Linked DNA regions of Prochlorococcus marinus XMU1404. The protein of the gene in region 1 interacts with the protein of each later gene in a pairwise test. Links are inferred from orthologs where the notes say so. Each region holds a gene or a part of one and is shown in the gene's direction. Other genes may lie near its edges.

Region 1 (5,780 bases):
TAATGTTATATACAATTCAGTCAATAGAGAAATTATTGCAAATTTAATATCTAATTTTTATGGAAAAGGATTTTTAAAATTTAAATTAAATACGAAATTAAATAAAGACTTTTTAAGTTTGGAATTATTTTCAAGGGGATTGGATCTTAATAATACACAATATAATATCGGAGCTAGAAAAATTAGCCTTAAAAAAGGAAATTTTAAATCTAATTTTAAATTTTATAAATCATCAACACAAGCATTTTGCAAAGGAAGATTTTCTTTTACTAATTTAAAGATAAAGCCTGAAGCCTTCTCGGAAAATATAAATTCAAATTCAACTCTGTTTTATTGTAAAGATAATAATTTAATAGGAAATTCAGATAACTTAAATTATGGAACATTAATATCAAATTTCAATGTAAATATTCCATTAAATAAAGCTTCAAATAACATTAACCTTAATGGAAGTATTGGATATGTTAATAGTCTTAATCCGGATATTAAATTATCCGGTAATATTCCTTATTGGTTCGATAAAAGAGGAATTAATTTTGGCGATGTCAATTCAAGTTTTAACATAAATAGAACTCAACTATCAAATTTAAATATTTTTCGAAAAAGTAATATAAGGGGATTCATAACTGCTAAAGGAGAATTAAAAGGAAAAATTAGCGATCCAGATATTTCTATAAACTTTAATGTTGATTATCCGCACTATAAAGGGATTCGTATTAGAGAAATATGGGAAGGAGAAATTAAAAAAGATAATAGTCAATTTCTTTTAAATATGAAAAATAGATATTCTCCAATTCCTTCATTTCTTTCTGTAAAAATTGATTCTGAGCTTAAATTAGATAATGTAGCTTTCAGTAGAATTTTTAATTCTAATAAAGGTAGTATAGAAGTAGTTAAAAAAAATAATAGGTATATTTGGAGAGCTGATAATTTTCCTCTTGATGAACTTGAATTATCTATAAGAAACAATCAATTCGATAGAATTAAAGGAATTATTAATGGTTCTGGATCAATATCTTCAGATCAGTCTTATCTTGATGGAAGATTAGCCTGGAGTTTAGGTAAATATAGAAATATAAAGCTAGCAAATTCTCTATTTGATTTTAGCCTCAAAAATAACTCTTATTATGTCAATTCATCATTATATCCAATTGACGGAGGCATAATTGAGGTCGAATACGACTCAAAAAACGATAATTTAATTACTGCAGACTTCAGCAACATAAGTACGAGTTGGACAATCTTGACTGCAGTTGATATTTTTAATTTTGAAAATAAAAAAGTTATTCCAACAAGAAAATCTAATATCTTGGATGATTTGGAAATAAATAAAAATAATAATACTTTTAAAGAGAAGATGGATTTTATAAATAAATTTATTGAAAAGAATAAAGAGCTAGAGGATAAATTTAATTTGCAAAAATACTTTAGTAAATTTAAAAGTAGATATTACGGAGAAATAAATATTAATGGCGATAGACCAGATAATTACAAAATAAATGCAAAATTAAATGGCTATATTGTTAAAAACAAAGAAAACTTTACTAATAATAAAGAAGAATTTTCTATTGATTTGAAGGGGGGACTATTAAAGGGAGAAGGTTCTTTGAGAATTAAAAAACTACCATTAAGTGCTGCAAATATCTTTTTGAATCAACCAAGAGATTTTAAAGGAGGTTTGGATATTAATTCCTTTTATAATCTAAATACAAAATCTTTCTCCAGTGAGATTTCTTCCAATAATGCATCAATCAAAAACAACAAATTATTATTTGATAAGGGACTCGTTGAATTTAATAATTCTATTTTTGATATTGATTTTTCCTTACTAATAAATGATTTCGAAAGCCCAATAAATGTTGAAGGTTTAATACCTATAAACAAAAAAGATAACTTAGATCTGAGATTGATTGGAAATGGAAAATTTATTGATTTAATAGATATTTTTGCTGATGAATATTTTAATTTTAAAGAAGGTAATGTGAATCTTCGAATGATAATAAAAGGTACTAGAAATAAACCAATTTTGAATGGGTTTTTAGTAATTAAAGACTCTGAAATTGATTTTTATAAAAATAAAATAAAAGATATCAATAGCTTAATAATTTTTGATTTTGATTATTTAGAGGTTAAAAATCTAAATGCAAAAGTCGAAAATTCTGGAAATCTTTTTATAAGAGGTTCTTTGCCTTTTTATAGTAAGAATGATCATGGGAAGTCAGAGATTAATCTAATAACAAATAAATTTAATATAAAGACAGATAATTTCAATTTTTTAATAGATTCAAATTTAGATTTAAGTGGATCATTTGAAAATCCTGTTCTGGGAGGTAATCTCTCTCTAAATAATGGATTTATTAACTTTAATAATACCAATCAGAATAGTAAAAAAAATAAAAGTAAACGACAAGAAGTAAAAAAGAATTGGCCAGAACTATATTGGAACAAGAGTAAGAATATTGAGATAATTTCAAATGAATCAATTTTGAATTCAGTTCTTCTTGGAGAAACTTTGCCGAATTATTTGGATAATTTAAGTTTCAATAATCTTAAATTAAAACTTGGCCCAGATTTTAAACTTCAATATTCAGATATAGTTCAAGCTTATTTAAAAACGAAATTAGATCTTAATTTAAATGGAGCGGTAGGAAAAGATTTAAATGCTAGGGGACTTATTTACCTTGAAAAAGGTAGAGCGAATCTATACACTACTCCTTTTAAACTTGATAAAAATAAGGATAATTATATTTTATTTGCCTCAAGAAGTGGTGTCGTTCCATTTATTAACTTTTCTTTGGTTAGTAAAGTTCCAGATTCTATAATTCCTATAAGTGAAAATAATCAAGATTCAAATATCTCAGATGATCTCGATACTGATGCGACTTCAAGCAGTTTTGGAACATTTGGGATTGGTAATACAAGGCTTATAAAAATTGAAGCTTCCTACGAAGGCTTTTTAGATCAATTATCTTTTGAAGATGAAAATAAAAGAATTCAATTAAGGAGTATACCAAGTTATAACAGGTCACAAATAATTGGCTTAATTGGAGGAAACTCGGCAAATCTAATTAATAGAGCATTTATTTCTCAACTTAATAATGCGGATGCTTTTAGTGAAAAATTTCAGTTATCTTTATATCCAGCATTAATAGAAAATAGTGAATCATACAATAGCGTTATTACTAATGAAAATTTAGATATAGAGAATAATGGACAGTCAGATTCTAATCAAGAATTTTATTCTCAAGCTTGGGTAGCTGAACTAGGTCTTGATATTACAGATGCAATAAATTTCTCCTTTCAAACTGTTCCAGGCCGAGATGACCTCTCCCCTATAGGAATTTTGACTTTTCAGGCCAATCCAAACTTAGAGTTGTTAGGCTCTTATGATTATGATGGAGATTGGAAAAGTCAAGTTCAATTATTTTTTAGATATTAAATCAGTAGGGAAGTTAGTTTAAAGAATCATTGATTTGAATTATTATTAAATTAACTAAAAAATATTATGGCTAATATATTTGAAGTTCCTAATCCAGGTAAAGATCTTTTAGAAAAAGCTGACCAAGTTCGTTTGGCATCAATAAACATAAGTCAGACTGAAAATAAAAATAGAATTAAAGCTTTAAATTTTATGGCTGATAATCTAGAAAAAAATACTAAAGAAATTTTAGAGGCTAACAGTGAGGACTATAAAATTGCAGAAAGGAAAGGAATATCAAAGGCTTTACTCTCTAGATTAAAGCTTTCGAAAGAAAAATTGAATTCAGGAATCGAAGGAGTAAGAAAAGTCGGAGACTTGGCTGATCCTGTAAATCAAGTTCAAATTAAAAGAGAGCTTTCAAAAGGGCTGATCCTAGAAAGAAAAACAGTGCCTATTGGAGTCTTAGGAGTTATTTTTGAATCTAGACCTGATGCTGTTATGCAGATTAGTTCTCTAGCAATAAGATCAGGTAATGGAGTAATGCTAAAGGGCGGTAGTGAAGCAAATTTAACAAACAGTGCAATAGTCAATGCCTTACAACAGGGGTTATACAAATCAGGGCTTGATAAAAATGCAATATGCTTACTTACTAGTAGAAAAGATAGTATGTCGATGTTAAATCTCGAGAACTATATCAATTTAATAATTCCAAGAGGAAGTAATGAATTAGTTAAATTTATTCAAGATAATACAAGAATTCCGGTGCTAGGTCATGCTGATGGAATTTGTCACTTGTTTATAGATACTGAGGCAAATCTTGAAATGGCTTTATCAGTCGCTCTAGATAGTAAAATTCAATATCCTGCAGCATGTAATGCTATTGAAACTTTATTAGTGCATAAAGATATTGCACCAGCTTTTCTTGAAAAGGCTATTCCATTATTTGGATCTAATGATGTAAAGTTAATAGGAGACAAAAGATCTTTGGAATTAGGGTTGAAGTATGAAGCTTGTCTCGAAGACTGGCAAACTGAATATTTGGATTTAATCTTATCTATAAAAATTGTTGAAGATTTTGACGAGGCAATTACTCATATTCAAAAATTTAGTTCAAAACATACAGATGGAATAATTACTGAAAATTTAACTACTGCTAATAAATTCATGAATATAGTTGATAGTGCAGGTGTTTTTCATAATTGCTCTACTAGGTTTGCAGATGGCTTTAGATATGGATTCGGAGCTGAGGTTGGTATATCTACTCAAACTCTCCCACCAAGAGGACCTGTAGGCCTAGAAGGTTTAGTAACGTATAAATATTTCTTAAAAGGCGATGGAAATGTAGTTGATGATTTTTCATCCGGTAATGCTATCTATACTCATAAAGATCTTTAAAAGTGTTGAAGATGGAAACGTTTTTAAAAATTGAGGATATAAGACTTTGGGCTAGGGTTGGTGTTCTTGATGAAGAAAGAAAATTAGGTCAATTATTTTGTTTGGATATATTCTTATGGACTGATTTCGAAAAGTGTACCGTAAGTGATGATGTAAAAAAAACAGTTGATTATTCAAAATTAGTTCAAATTTTAAAAGATCAATCAAAAAAAATTTATTGTTTCACAATCGAAAAATATTCAAACGCGATTTTAGAAATCATTGATCATGAATTTAAGCTTTCTAAAATTAAAATTATTTTGACAAAATGTAATCCTCCAATTACAGGTTTTGATGGGAAGGTTTCAATAGTAAGAATTCTTGAAAATAATTAAAAGTATTGGAAAAAAGAAATCCCATCATATTGATTCATGGACTGTGGAATACTTCAAGTATTTTTTCTTCTATTACCTCAAAACTTGATGAAATTGGAATTGAATATTTTGCTCCAAATCTTAATCATTCATATGGAATGACTTCAATTATTGATTTAACAAATATAGTAAATGAATTAATTCTAGAGAAATACGGTCTAGAAAAAAAAATAGATATTTTAGGATTCTCTATGGGAGGAATAATTGGTAGGTATTGGCTGCAAAAATTTAATGGATATAAAAGAACAAGAAGATTCATATCTATAGGAGCCCCTCATAAAGGAACATTGATAGCGCAATTAGTACCTAAATTCCCATTTAGAGGAATTTCAGAAATGAAAATAAATAGTTATTTCTTGCGAGAACTTGCAAAGAATGAGTTTTTGCTTAATGATATTGAGTGTATAAATTTCTTTACTTATTGGGATCTAATGGTTTTCCCTGGCTGGTGGACTAACTTGAATTTAGGAAAACAAATATCACTAAAAGTATATAAACATAGAAATCTTGTTAGAAATAAATCTGTAGTAGAAAAAATAATAAATGAAATT
Region 2 (5,732 bases), 320 kb from region 1 along the record:
ACTATTTGATTATTAAATGTTATGAAAAATGCGGCTAAAAAAATAGTGGTCAAGAAACAGTACTCTATTCCAGAGATCAATTTTTTTTGTAGGCCTATATAGTCTTTATCACTTCTGAATTTTGAGAATTTTGGAAGTAATGGCAAAATCAAAGAGTTAGATAATATGCCTAATGGGGCTTGTATCAGAAAGTTTCCGTAAGCTAGTCCCGATGCTGCTCCTTGAAAACTTGAAGCGAAAAACATATCTATAAAAACATTAATTTGACTGAGACCAGATGAGATAGATGCTGGAATAATTAGTTTGAAAATCCTCCTTTCTTCATCATTTAATAATTGGAATTTTGACTTTAACCTCAAAAGACCAATTTTATTTATTTCCGAAATTTGAACAACAAACTGAATTAACGTTCCGGTCAAAGTTGCAAAAGCTAGTAATCCCGTGTACCTAAAGAAATGAGAATATGCATTTTCTTTATTGATAATCCAACTTAATAAAATAAAAAAAATAGTAGTTAGGCTTGTTATTGCTGGACTTATACTTGATAAAAAGAATTTTCTTTGGGAATTTAAGGCGCCAAAGCTTAAACCTATGAATCCGGACAAAGGGATACAAGGTGTAAGTATTTTTAATTGGTAAGTGGCAATTGATTTAGCTTCGTAACTTAAATTGGGGGCTAATAATTCAATTAGTAAACTGGAATTAATATATATCAATATAGCTAACCCAATTAATAATATTGAAAGTTTTATACTTACTTGAGTTAAAACAATTCCGCCATTTTTCTTGTTAAGGGGAGTTAGAACTGCAACGACTGCGTTATGTAGGGGACCATTAATCCCTCCAATGATTATTAGCAAAAAACCTGGAATTATATAGGCATAATTAAATGCGTCGTATGTTACCCCAACTCCAAAAGCAGCAGCTATAAATATTTGTCTTATACATCCAACTAATTTACTAAGACTAGTACCAAATGAAATTGAAAAAACATTATTTTTTAAAAATGAATGCATTTGGATTTGCCTAAATTTTTCAAGAAGTTTAAGTTTCAATTATATTTGATTTTTAACTAACGACATATTTATGAATGATCGGATAATTGAATTTGATCCATTAATCGAAGGAGTTTTAATCAAGAGGTATAAAAGGTTTCTTGCAGATATAAAATTAGAGAGCGGAGAGGTAGTAACTGCTCATTGCGCCAACACAGGCCCAATGAAGGGACTTTTGAGTGAGGGAGCAAAGGTGAGAATAAGTGTTTCCCCTTCTCCAAAAAGAAAATTACCTTTTACTTGGGAACAGATATGTGTTTCAGATTCAAAAAATGAGGAGGTATGGGTTGGAGTTAATACTCTATTTGCAAATAAGTTAATCAAAAAGGTTATTGAGAAAAATTTGCTTGACGAAATAATAGGAGAAATAGAAACAATAAAATCTGAAGTTCCCTATGGAAAAGATAAAAAAAGCAGAATTGACTTTTTTTTAACTCCAAAATCTTCAAATCCTGATAAACGTAACATTTACTTAGAAGTTAAAAATACGACTTGGATCAGAGAAAATGTTGCTCTATTCCCTGATACAGTAACGAAAAGAGGCCAAAAACACCTCATAGAATTAAAGGAATTAATTCCTGAAAGTAAAAGTATATTAGTACTTTGTATTACAAGAAAAGACGCTTGTTTTTTCGCCCCTGGAGATGAGGCAGATCCCTTGTACGGCAATCTTTTTAGAGAATCTTTAAGTGCAGGAATGATAACCATTCCTTGTTCCTTTGAATTTCATAAAGACCACATATCATGGAGAGGAATTAAACCTTTGAAATAAATAAAATCTTGATATTTTGAAACTTCTAAAAATCAAATTTTTTAATTTAACAAATATTTTTTTAAGGTGCAACTATAAAAATGGTATCAACAACTACTAGACACCGATAAGTTTTTTGAATAAATTTAAATTTGAAAGGAAACAGTAAAACTGTTTTTTTGCAGATCTAATTTTTTTTTATGACCACTGCTTTGCAAACGCCTCAAAGGCGCTCTAGGTCCAAACTCCAAGATGCAAGTCTTGTGAATGGACCTATGCTCCTTTTGAGGAGTATTCGAGGATTTAGTTCAAACCGCTCCATGTTGTGGCTTGCAACTGTTCCCCTAGCTTTGTTTGGTTTAGGTATTTTTAATCTTTCAGCTCACGCAGCTGATTTACCTGAGTTGAATGCAGCTTTTCTTGCTAACAATTTATGGCTTTTGATCGCTACTATTCTAGTGATCTTTATGAACGCCGGTTTCGCTATGGTTGAGGCAGGTATGTGCCGTTCTAAGAACGCTGTTAACATTCTTGCTAAAAACCTCTTTGTATTTGCTCTAGCTGTAACTTCTTATTGGTTTATCGGCTATTCATTAATGTACGGAGGTAGTGTTGCCGACGGTTGGCTTTATTTTGGCGGCTTATTTTTTGATCCAACAGTTACTGCAGATATGGTAACTGATGCTGGATTAGTCCCAACTGTTGATTTCTTGTTCCAGTCTGCTTTTGCAGGAACTGCAGCAACTATCGTTTCCGGTCTTGTTGCTGAAAGAGTTAAATTTGGAGAATTTGTTGTTTTTGCGATTGTATTAACTGCATTTATTTATCCAATTGCTGGTAGCTGGAAATGGAATGGTGGCTGGCTTGATTCTTTAGGTTTTGTTGATTTTGCTGGTTCTTCAATTGTTCACTCTGTTGGAGCATGGGCAGGTCTTGTAGGAGCAATGCTTCTTGGACCAAGAATTGGCAAATACTCTGATGGAAAACCACAGGCAATGCCAGGACATAATATGGCTATAGCTACTTTGGGTGCATTAGTTCTATGGATAGGTTGGTATGGATTTAACCCTGGTTCTCAACTTGCTATGGACCAATGGGTTCCATATGTTGCTGTAACAACTACTTTGGCAGCAGCAGCTGGTGCTATTGGAGCAACTATTGTTTCAACATTAACTTCTGGTAAGCCTGACCTTACAATGATTATTAACGGAATCCTTGCAGGATTAGTTAGTATCACAGCTGGTTGTGGCGATATGACACTTGCTGGGGCCTGGTTTGCAGGACTAGTTGGTGGAATTATCGTTGTATTCTCTGTTGCAGCTCTTGATGCTGCTGAGATCGATGATCCTGTAGGTGCATTCTCTGTTCACGGAGTTTGTGGTGTATGGGGTACTGTAGTTATCGGTCTATGGGGTACAGCTGTACAAGGTGATGGCGCTGGTATGGGATTGTTTAATGGTGGAGGTATTAGCCTTCTTCTAATTCAAGCCCTTGGTGCTGCAGCTTATGCTATCTGGACACTAGTTACTTGCTGGATCGCTTGGTCTGTAATTGGAGGATTATTCGGTGGAATCCGAGTATCTGAAGAGGAAGAGACTCAAGGCCTAGATATAGGAGAGCACGGAATGGAAGCATATCCAGACTTTGCATCTGCTAAATAATCAAATCTAAAATTAACTTTAGAAGCCTGACTTATGTCAGGTTTCTTTTTTTTTGCGAAAAATTATTTGAAATGTTGTACTATCAAAGGATGGACACACAAGCTTTTAGAAGGTCTCTTCATCATTCTGATCGATATAATAGAAGGGGCTTTGATTCTCCAACAAAAAGAGCTCAAGCTTTAGAGGAGGCTTATCAAAGTGATTTGATAAGTTCTATAAGAGATAATGGTTTTACTTACACTAAAGGTAGACTTAATATTAAGTTAGCTCAAGCATTTGGTTTCTGTTGGGGGGTTGAAAGAGCGGTAGCGATGGCTTATGAGACTAGAAGACATTATCCTAATGAGAATATTTGGATAACAAACGAAATAATTCATAATCCCTCGGTTAATGATCACTTAAGAAAAATGAATGTAAAATTCATTTCAGCTAAAAATGGAATTAAAGATTTTTCGTTAGTTTCTAATGGTGATGTAGTTATACTTCCTGCTTTCGGAGCCACTGTTCAAGAAATGAAGCTCCTTCATGAGAAAGGTTGCCATATCATTGATACAACTTGTCCATGGGTTTCTAAAGTTTGGCATACAGTCGAAAAACATAAGAAACATGTTTTTACATCAATTATTCATGGAAAATTCAAGCATGAAGAAACTCTGGCCACTAGCTCATTCGCAGGTAAATATTTAGTTGTACTTGATCTTGAAGAAGCAAATTATGTATCTGAATACATTATGGGTAGAGGTAATAGAAATGAATTTATGAATAAATTTGCTAAAGCTTGTTCTGATGGATTTGATCCTGATAAAGATTTAGATAGAGTCGGAGTTGCTAACCAGACAACTATGCTAAAAAGTGAAACCGAAGAAATTGGAAAAGTTTTTGAAAGAACTATGTTAAAAAAATTTGGCCCAGAAAACTTAAATAGCCACTTTTTAGCTTTTAATACTATCTGTGATGCAACCGAAGAGAGACAAGATGCTATGTTCTCATTAGTTGATGAAGACCTAGATATTCTTGTCGTTATAGGAGGCTTTAATTCTTCAAATACTACTCACTTACAAGAAATAGCAATTACAAAAAATATCTCTTCTTTTCACATAGATACACCAGAGAGAATATCAGTTGAAGAAAATTCAATATTACATAAGCCACTAGGATCAGATTTACAACTTAAAAATAATTTTTTACCTAGTGGGAAAATTAATGTTGGAATTACTTCAGGTGCATCAACTCCTGATAGGGTTGTTGCAGATGTTATTGAGAAGTTAGTTGATATTACTTCTTAAATTTGTCATCTAATTTATAACTTTACTTAGTTTTTTAAATTTATTAGTTAGATAATTCCAAAATATCTACTTTATTATTTAGAATATAAAAAATAATTTATGAAGTATGGAAGACAAAGCACAATCTAATCAGGTTCAATCAGCCAGTATGAATAGAAATAAAGCACCCCAAAAAGTTGAAGTTGTAGTTGCTAATCCATCTTCAGGTTCTGAGGTAAATATTCTTGGGGAACTATCTATTTTTGTTTTAAGAATTGGTTTTTGTGCTTTGATGATCCATCATGGCTTAGAGAAACTTCAGGATCCACAAGGATTTGCTGAGTTTGTAGTTGGTAAATACTTCCCATTTTTGCCAGGTGATCCTGTTATTTGGACATTTGGAGCAGCGATCACTCAATTAGTATGCCCATTAGGGTTGGCTTTAGGGATATTTGCAAGGCTTTCTTCTCTAGGATTATTCTCTACAATGGCATTTGCTGTTTATTTTCATCTATTAGATACCGGCCTAGAAGGTTTTCCTCTTGCAGTAGTTGAAGGACATAATTACGCATTCGAGTTGTCTTTTATATATGGAGCTATTTCTTTATATTTTTTATGTGCAGGTCCTGGCAGACTCTCTTTATTTAGAAAGACTAACAAAATTACATATTATCCAAAATCAACTTAACTTAATGCAAAAAATGCCTTTTTTGCGTAAATACCATTGAGATTCCTTTTGTATCACACATATCGATACTTTCTTGGTCTCTTAGACTTCCTCCAGGTTGTACAATAGCCCTTATACCATACTCATTAGCAAGTTCTACAGTATCTGCAAAAGGAAAAAATCCATCGCTTGCCAATACTGCATCAGAACATAAACTTCCCGCAGCTTTTAATGCAATTTTTGCGGCTCCAACTCTATTCATTTGTCCAGCTCCAATACCAATAGTTTTTTGGTCTTTTGCAATAACAATTGCATTTGATTTCACGTGTTTAC

Evidence for each region. The genes of interacting proteins can lie anywhere in the genome.
Region 2: the proteins of HA144_RS03240 (region 1) and sfsA interact in binary tests that used the Escherichia coli proteins (3 or more experiments, as listed by UniProt). The link is inferred for Prochlorococcus marinus XMU1404 from one-to-one orthologs.

Annotation. Positions count from the first base shown.
Region 1 is NZ_JAAORE010000001.1:566,036-571,815, forward strand. The notes cover bases 2,753-5,660. They hold HA144_RS03240 (glutamate-5-semialdehyde dehydrogenase), read left to right. Parts: upstream 2,753-3,505; coding sequence 3,506-4,816; downstream 4,817-5,660. Other genes in these bases: HA144_RS03235 (translocation/assembly module TamB domain-containing protein), read left to right, coding at 2,753-3,439; folB (dihydroneopterin aldolase), read left to right, coding at 4,828-5,190; HA144_RS03250 (esterase/lipase family protein), read left to right, coding at 5,196-5,660. Also shown: more of HA144_RS03235, read left to right, coding at 1-2,752; more of HA144_RS03250, read left to right, coding at 5,661-5,780. UniProt on the Escherichia coli protein: Catalyzes the NADPH-dependent reduction of L-glutamate 5-phosphate into L-glutamate 5-semialdehyde and phosphate. The product spontaneously undergoes cyclization to form 1-pyrroline-5-carboxylate.
Region 2 is NZ_JAAORE010000001.1:250,161-255,892, forward strand. The notes cover bases 1-2,956. They hold sfsA (DNA/RNA nuclease SfsA), read left to right. Parts: upstream 1-1,086; coding sequence 1,087-1,827; downstream 1,828-2,956. Other genes in these bases: murJ (murein biosynthesis integral membrane protein MurJ), read right to left, coding at 1-1,016; HA144_RS01370 (ammonium transporter), read left to right, coding at 2,007-2,956. Outside these bases: more of HA144_RS01370, read left to right, coding at 2,957-3,467; HA144_RS01375 (4-hydroxy-3-methylbut-2-enyl diphosphate reductase), read left to right, coding at 3,557-4,753; HA144_RS01380 (DoxX family protein), read left to right, coding at 4,860-5,420; purH (bifunctional phosphoribosylaminoimidazolecarboxamide formyltransferase/IMP cyclohydrolase), read right to left, coding at 5,422-5,732. UniProt on the Escherichia coli protein: Binds to DNA non-specifically. Could be a regulatory factor involved in maltose metabolism.